2 regions of the Cytobacillus sp. Hz8 genome follow, and region 1 is predicted to be linked to the other one. Evidence: riboswitches for the same ligand, from Rfam matches in the RefSeq annotation. Region 1 holds a riboswitch; the other holds the start of a gene.
The links. Region 1 has a riboswitch for glycine ahead of gcvT (glycine cleavage system aminomethyltransferase GcvT). Riboswitches for the same ligand answer to the same signal wherever they lie in the genome.
Positions count from the first base shown of each region.

Region 2: another riboswitch for glycine. It lies ahead of ACE38V_RS13675 (GNAT family N-acetyltransferase); the one in region 1 lies ahead of gcvT (glycine cleavage system aminomethyltransferase GcvT).

Region 1 is NZ_JBHKFI010000002.1:68,017-72,452, reverse strand. It holds gene gcvPA (aminomethyl-transferring glycine dehydrogenase subunit GcvPA) at 1-673, opposite strand, end outside; gene gcvT (glycine cleavage system aminomethyltransferase GcvT) at 700-1,800, opposite strand; glycine riboswitch at 1,954-2,043, opposite strand; gene ACE38V_RS03340 (DEAD/DEAH box helicase) at 2,284-3,981, shown strand; gene ACE38V_RS03335 (YqhG family protein) at 3,950-4,436, shown strand, end outside.
Region 2 is NZ_JBHKFI010000010.1:93,376-97,811, forward strand. It holds gene ACE38V_RS13670 (amino acid permease) at 1-813, opposite strand, end outside; gene ACE38V_RS13675 (GNAT family N-acetyltransferase) at 939-1,493, opposite strand; glycine riboswitch at 1,614-1,691, opposite strand; gene ACE38V_RS13680 (ferritin-like domain-containing protein) at 2,079-2,354, shown strand; gene ACE38V_RS13685 (spore coat protein) at 2,371-2,715, shown strand; gene ACE38V_RS13690 (LLM class flavin-dependent oxidoreductase) at 2,772-3,818, opposite strand; gene ACE38V_RS13695 (nuclear transport factor 2 family protein) at 3,907-4,266, opposite strand.

The sequences.
Region 1 (4,436 bases):
CCTTCAGCGGTTCAATTCTTCCGAGAAAATTCGGATATTGCACCATAACAGCCGCCACATCATCATCCATTAGTTCTTTAAGGGCAGAAAGATTCGTGATTCCATCAATTTGAGGAATTTCAACAATTTCGATTTTTTGTCCTTTGGCGTAGGTTTTGACTACTTCTCGTGATTCTGGATGAACAAGACTGGAAATAAGCACTTTTTTGCGTTTGGTCTGACCTGCACTAAGCATTCCCGCTTCTGCTAAAGCAGTTCCGCCATCATACATGGAAGAATTCGCTACATCCATACCAGTCAATTCACAAATCATCGTTTGAAATTCGAAAATCGCCTGCAACTCCCCTTGTGATATCTCAGGTTGATAAGGAGTATAGGCAGTATAAAACTCTGAACGAGATAGGACATGATCAACAATAACCGGAATATAATGATCATATACGCCTGCTCCCAAGAACGAGACGTTTGCTTTTAAATCGGCATTTTTCTGTGCAATGGCTGTTAATTCTTTTAATAAAGCAGATTCAGATAACGCACTTTTTATTTTATATTTTCCTTTGAATTTCACACTGTCAGGAATATCATTAAACAATTCATCAATGGACGATACTCCAATTGCTTGGAGCATTTCTTTTTTGTTTGTCTCCGTTACTGGTAAATAACGATGTATCATAGGACTAATCTCCCCTCGATTCTTAATCATTTTCTTTTATAAAATGGTGTTGAAACTACCTTTGCTTTTAAGTGCTTGCCGCGAACTTCGACATCTACTTCATTTCCTAAATCGGCATAAAGGGTTTTTATCAGAGCCAAGCCGATATTTTTCTTTAAAGTAGGTGATTGCGTTCCTGTAGTGACCTCACCAATTAATTCATTACCAAAATAAACGGGATATCCGTGTCTTGGAATGCCGCGATCAATCATTTCAATTCCAACAATCTTCCGCTCCAACCCCTTTTCTTTTTGCTTCTTTAATGCTTCTTTCCCGATAAAATCAGCATCCTTATTCAATTTGACAGCAAATCCAATTCCGGCCTCTAGCGGAGTAATTGTCTGACTCAATTCTTGTCCGTATAGTGCCAAAGTTGCTTCAAATCGCAGCGTGTCCCTTGCTCCTAGTCCACAAGGCAACACACCTAAATCCTTCCCATCCTCTAAAATTTTCTTCCATATTGAAATGGCTTCCGTTGCCTCACAGTAAATTTCAAAACCGTCTTCACCCGTATAACCAGTTCTAGAAATAAGCACCTTTTTTCCAATCATATTTACCTCATGACAAAATGTAAATCCGCTAATTTCTTTTAAATCCATCCCATGAACAAGTGGTTGTAAAATACTTTCTGCCAATGGTCCTTGTAAGGCAAGTTGAGCAATTTTTTCAGATATATTTATTAGTTCTACCTCCCCCTCAACATGTGAGGCTAACCATGTAAAATCCTTTTCAATATTGGCGGCATTGACGACTAAGAGATAATGCGCTTCTTCCATTTGATAAACGAGGAGATCATCAACTGTTCCACCCGTCTCATAGCACATTGCCGTATATTGAGCCCCGCCATTTTGAAGCTTTGATAGATCATTCGTCATCATTTTTTGCAAGAAGTTTAGACTATCAGGGCCTTTTACCGTGATTTCTCCCATATGAGATACATCAAACAATCCAGCTGCATTCCTGACAGCATGATGTTCTTCTTTAATACTTGAAAATTGGACAGGAAGCTCCCATCCTCCAAAATCAATTGTTTTCCCACCATACGTTTTATAAACGTCATACAATGGTGTTCTTCTTAGCTCTGACATAAACATCCCCCTTATAAATTCACTTGACGGCACAAAAAAGGACAGAAAACCCCCTCAATTTCTTTGAGAAGATCTCTGTCCTGTCACCTGAAAGTTTACCTAATGGCTTTCCCCTTTGGTGGTTTCAACTAATTGAAACGCTCTCCAGAGTCGCGTCAAATAAGTGTTCTTTTGCCTGAGAGATTCACAAAACCTTGTTTGCTCCTTCGGCGCTACAAATGTAGTCTCTCCCCTTATTCTCATCCGCATCAATAATATTTTCCAAATGGGTCATACTAATACAGCATACCGCAAAAAAATTAACAAATCTGACAAATTTCTAACTTCATCCTACCATCTAGACCCTAAATGAGCAATAAAAATTAAAACAATTCCTATCTAGATTTATTTTTAATTAACTATTTATTCAGTAGAAAACCTAGTGAGGCGATTTAAACTAATAAACTCCATACTTCTTATGAACAAAAGGAGCTGCATTCTATAATGACAGTGGAAATGATATTTGATTCCTCTTGGCAGGATGGTTTATTAAAAAGGATTGATGATGATGGACCATGGGGAAACTGGGAATTATATAAATTAGCAGTTGAAGTGGAAAAACATACAATTATTGAAGATTTTGAAGGGCTCACTGCTCCAAAGCATCTATCCCATTTAACTCCCCTTCCCCATCAGCTTGAAGTGGCAAAACAAGTTATCGAAAATATGAATGGAAAAGCTATCTTGGCAGATGAGGTTGGGTTAGGTAAAACGATTGAAGCAGGACTCATTTTAAAGGAGTATATGATTCGCGGTCTTGTTAAAAAGGTATTAATCTTAGTACCTGCTTCCCTCGTCACACAGTGGGCATATGAGTTAAACTCCAAATTCTATATTCCTGCAATAGCGCAAAGAAAAAGTTATGTTTGGGAGCAATGTGATGTTGTCGTATCTTCCATCGACACAGCCAAGCGAAGCCCCCATCGCGACATCATTCACCAGCAGAATTATGACTTAATTATTATTGATGAAGCTCACAAACTTAAAAATAACAAAACCAAAAACTATGAATTTGTCCAAAACCTAAAGAAGAAGTTCTGCCTATTATTAACTGCTACCCCCATTCAAAATCGCATAGAAGAGATTTTTAATTTAGTATCCCTTCTAAAACCAGGACATTTAGGGAATGAGTCCGCCTTTTATGAAAAATATAAAAAGGATTCACGCTCAATCAATGATGATGAACATTTAAAAGAACTCGTTAATAAGGTCATGATACGGAATCGAAGAAATGACACCGGAATTGAATGGACAAAACGGGAGGTTAAAACCATCCCAATTGAATTTTCTCAGGAAGAAAGAGATTTATATGAATCCATTTTAGAACTTAAAGGAGAAGATCAATGGGTAACCTCCAGCCAATTTTCTGTCATGACGCTGCAAAGAGAAGCCTGTAGTAGCAGAGAAGCAGTCTTTTATACCTTAAAAAATATGCTAAACCGACAAGAATCCCCAAACAAACGATTTGAAGAGCAAATCCAGCATTTAATAACAAAGGTGGAGGCTGTAAAAATAAATTCAAAGGCAGAAAAGGCACTGGAATTAATTCAAAATATCCAAGATAAAGTAATCATTTTTACTGAATACCGCGCAACCCAATTATACCTTCAATGGTTTCTTAAGCAGCATGGAATCAGCTCTGTTCCCTTTCGAGGCGGCTTCAAGCGAGGAAAAAAGGATTGGATGCGGGAGCTGTTTAAAAATCATGCACAAGTTTTAATTGCTACAGAAGCAGGAGGAGAAGGAATCAATCTCCAATTTTGTCATCATATTATAAACTTTGATTTGCCTTGGAACCCGATGAGACTTGAACAGAGGATCGGACGAATCCATCGCCTTGGGCAGGAAAAGGATGTTTTTATTTATAATTTTGCCACAAAAGGCACCGTTGAGGAACATATCCTCAAGCTTTTATATGAGAAAATTCATTTATTTGAAAAGGTGATTGGCGAATTGGATGATATCTTATCCAAATTAGATTTCGGCAGCGTCGAAGATCATCTTGCTGATATATTTGGCAATTCTACTTCAGAAGGGGAAATGAGAATTAAGATGGAAAATCTATCTTCTATTATCTCGTTTGCTGAAGAAATGAAAGAAGGGAATATAAATGCAACAGCAGGAAATTCATCAATTTCTTGAACGCTATTTTCAGGCAAATGGCTGTGATATCTGTGAAAATGAATCTGGATATATGAGTGTACAGCTTACCATTGAATTAGATAAAGAATTAATGAATCGTCCATTTTATTGGCATTACCTTGAAAAAACCGGTGGGATTCCAAATCCGATGAAGCTCAATCTAATTATGGATCAAAAAAAGGCACCTGAAAATTTGAAAGGAGAACTGATCCATTTTGGTTCACCGCGACTTCATCAAATTTTTCAATCAACCAAAAATTTAGCAGGCTATATCCGGCTTTATGAAAATCTGCAAACAGGACCTAGTCAGCATATTCCACTAAAACCATGGTTAGGGATGAATGTTAAAATCTCTTATCAATGTGATCGAAAACGGGATATCTTTCAATCCATTGGTTTGCAATTAATCAACGGACAACTTGTTGAAGATTTTCATGACAAATTAATGGGGCTTA
Region 2 (4,436 bases), on a different contig from region 1:
GACCTGTACAAAGGGACTGCTAGACGCATTCAAATGATCCCAAGGATTAATACATAAAATAATGAATAAAGCTCCTACATAGAAAAATAAGATTCTAAGCGGAATTTTGTTGATTGCAGATGGAATGTTTTTCTTTGGGTCTGCAGTCTCTGCAGCGGACACTCCAACTAGCTCCACTCCCACAAATGCGAAAACCACCATTTGGAATGATAATAAAAAGCCAGAGACTCCATGTGGAAATAGACCTCCATCCTTCCAAAGATTATGAACCGCTACCGTTCCGGTATTCGTTTGGAATCCCATGATAAGTAGAATAATACCAATCGTTATCAAACATAGAATTGTAATGACTTTAATAATAGCGAACCAAAATTCTAATTCCCCAAAAAGCTTAACGGTTAATAAATTTAATCCTAATAGAATGATAATCCCTACAATCGCAGGAATCCATTGCGGAATATCAAACCAATATCGTACATAAACACCGACGGCAATTATATCAGCCATCGCTGTCATTATCCAGCAAAACCAGTAGGTCCACCCTGTAATAAAGCCTGCCCAAGGTCCAATATATTCTGCTGCAAAATCGGTAAAAGATTGGTAACCTGCATTCGATAAAAGTAATTCTCCTAATGCTCTCATCACAAAAAAGACGGCAATTCCGATTATTAAGTAAGCGAAGATTATAGACGGTCCTGCCAATTGAATGGCTTTTCCAGAGCCTAAAAATAATCCTGTTCCGATTGTTCCACCAATGGCGATTAGCTGGACATGGCGATTCTTTAAATCTCTTTTTAATTTGTGCTCAGTCACGTTTGTCTCCCCCATATGTTTTTATTAGGTATTTCTAAAGTCTATGGATGTTTAACACCTATGCCGAATTTAAAAAATACCCACAGAGATAAAGCAGGATTCTTTTTCCAGCCATATGTCTTATTTCAAAATGATTCAGCATGAAATCTCCCCATTATAATTGTGTTATAAAATTTCCCATCAGAAAGAAGTTTATCCATTTTTAAGATACCTTCGATTTCAAAGCCATTTTTTTGGTAAAGTTTAATGGCTTTTTCATTGGTTTCTAATACTTTTAAAGCCATTTTTTTGATTTGGCTGGAATCTGCCCAGGCAATAGACTCAAGTAATAGTTGGGTACCAATTTTGTAACCCCAATATTCCTTTAAGACACATACTCCAAATTCCACCTGATGAGTCAATCTTTTTAAATTATTTCCTTCACACCTTGAATAGCCAATGATACGGTCTTCAGTTTGGGAAATTAGGAAGAGATTCCTTGGACTCTGGGAATCCGCTTGAATCAATTGTTCAAAGCTAGTAGGATCCAATACGTCCTCCCCACTTTCCCTGTCCAAATTTTCTGTTTCCCCATCTATCTTTACACGCAGATGAGCTAATTCTTCTGCATCTACAGGACTTGCCGATCGAATGGAATAGTACAAAGAATTAACACAAAATTCCTTTTCTCGAATAATCATAATAATCTCCTATTCTATTAGGATAAAATAGCCTAGTTTGTAATTTTCCTTTATAAAACAAAAAGAGATTGGAGTTCTTCTCCAATCTCAAATGAACGTTAGAATAAACAAATAAAAGTTGATTACTCTTCTGTCCTTTTGCCTGAGATTATGAACCCTTCGGCGTCGCCATTGTGCGATCTCTCCAGAAATTGCTCCTGCTATAGTGGCCCCATAGCGATCATTGCAGTGTATGATGGAAGTGTTGATAAGAGAAAATACTTGCTTTCTCTCATTTTTAGTTTCTTTCAATATATTATTGTAAGATAATTTAAAATTTTATCAGTATTTATGTAATCGGTCAAGCTTATTTTTAGAGTTTGCCATTAATTTTGCGCGAATATAATGGATATTTTTTCATTTAATATTTAGTTTTGGAGATTTTGACCATGGAAAGGGATTATGTGTCTGGAATGAAGAAGATGAAGAAATTTAAAGGACTAATATAAGAAATATAAAGCAAACAATTTTAATCCTCGCATAAATTGAACATCTGAAGTTCATTCTAATAACGTGAATGAATTTGAGATGTAAAGGAGTAATGATATGAATAATGCCCAATCACCCATGCCTTCTCCCCCTGAGGCGATTACAACAAAGGATCTTTTATATTTAAAGGATGTGCTTTCTTGGGAGTTGTTAGCAGCGAAGAAATTTCATTTTCTTGCGACACAGGTGAGCAATGGAGAAATTCAGCAAGCCCTTGACCAAGCAGGTAGAATGCATCAAGATCATTATCAAAGAATTTTGTCTCATTTACAGGTGGATAATCAATCCGCTATGACAAGCATGCAAAATCAAAATCAGAATATGCCACATTAAGGTTGAGGTGAGAAGAATGCAAAATCAACAAGGAATGCAAAGCAATCAAATTGCAAATCCACAAACAGGTCAATTACCACAGGTTAAAAATCAGCAAATGAATGATCGGGATTTTTTAAACGATGGATTAAGCACATGTAAATATATTACGGATAGCTTAAATATTGCCGTTCGTGAAGCAAGTCATCAGCAGCTTTATACGGAAGTCCTTCAGATTCTACAGGAAACTCATAATAGCACTCGTGAATTGTTCAATCTTATGTTTAAAGAAGGCTGGTACAAGTTAGAAGCGGCAGATCAACAGAAGATTGATCAGGCTTATCAGCAGTTTAGTAATTATTCCACGCAATTTCCATATTAGCAAGAACAACTGCCCCCAAAGGTTTACACATGTAAAGCATTGGGGGCAGTTGTTTTTCATTGTTGTTCCCATTTCGTGACTTCTTCTCTTACGATTGGGGCAACTTCTTTTCCCAACAGCTCAATGGCTCGCATTACATCCTTATGAGGCATCGTACCCACTGGAACGTGGAGCATAAAGCGGGTAATTCCGACATCCTTCCTTAGATGAATCATTTTCTTAGCTACGGTCATAGGATCTCCCACATATAAGGCTCCCTTAAAACTTCGAGCAGCATCAAAGGTTTCGCGTGTGTAGGGTCCCCATCCCCGTTCGCGTCCTAATTTTTGCATCGCTTGTTGTGTTGAAGGGAAAAACTTCTCTGCAGCCATTTCATTACTTTCTGCAATGAATCCATGGGAATGAGAAGCAACGGGTAATTTCGATATATCATGTCCTGCACGAGCTGCCACTTTTTTATAAAGCCGTACAAGAGGTTCGAATTGCAGTGGACTGCCACCGATGATGGCAAGTACTAGAGGTAAACCAAGTTGTCCTGCACGAGCAACAGATTCCGGGGTTCCTCCACTTCCAATCCAAACAGGTAATGGGTTTTGAACAGGTCGTGGATAGATCCCGAGTTGATGAATGGAGGGACGATGTTTCCCTTTCCATGTCACCTTTTCAGAGTCTCTGATTTTTAATAATAGGTCTAATTTTTCATCGAACAATTCATCATAATCATCCAAGTCATAGCCGAACAATGGAAAAGATTCAATAAACGATCCTCGACCTGCCATGATTTCTGCCCGACCATTTGAAATAGCATCGAGCGTTGCAAAATCTTGAAATACTCGGACAGGGTCATCCGAAGAAAGTACTGTGACGGCACTGGTTAAGCGGATTCGTTTTGTTTGGGAGGCTGCCGCAGCTAAAATCACAGCAGGTGCAGAAGCTGCGTAATCTTCACGATGATGTTCTCCAACACCAAATATATCCAATCCTACTTGATCTGCGAGTACAATTTCTTCCACAACTTCGCGAATTCTTTGGGCATGGCTGATGACTTGTCCCGTTGTTACATTTGGTGTCGTCTCTACAAAAGTACTGATCCCTATCTCCATGAGTAGATCCTCCAAGTTTATATTTATTACTATATATACTACTATTTATAGGGAAAACATACGAATGATATGCACACGGGTTGTTTATTTAAGAGCTTGTTATTGTTCCTTGATGAAAAAACATTTGCCAGCGACCATCTTTCCATTTCCAGATGGAGCTCCGTAAAGTCTCCCGGTTTCTTGTTTCGTCTTGAATCCGATATGTCGTAAACACCACATCTTCAGATAATGGATATATACTAAAGTCAGTAAGGGTCATTTTCCGGACTGTTAAACCTCCGCCTTCAACGGAATCTTTTTTATACCAAATGGTTCCGGAACTTCCAAATTCAAAAAAATCATCGGCAAGGAATTGCTCTAATTTTTGCGGTGAAGTTCGAATTTCAGGCGATAAGAGTGCTTGTTCTAATTTCAGAAGCTGTAATTTTAATTCAGTAGAATCAAGCATGATGGTTCTCCTCCAAATTAGGTTTTAATATTTTCGATTGCAAAGGTTTGTTTTTAAGTTGAAGTGGAATAGAAAACAAAATGGGAAAGGTTTTTATTGTAAAAAAGCTGTTTTCCAAAATTCTAGCAGTTCGAATTATCCTTTTTTCGGACACAGTTGTTCCTAGAATT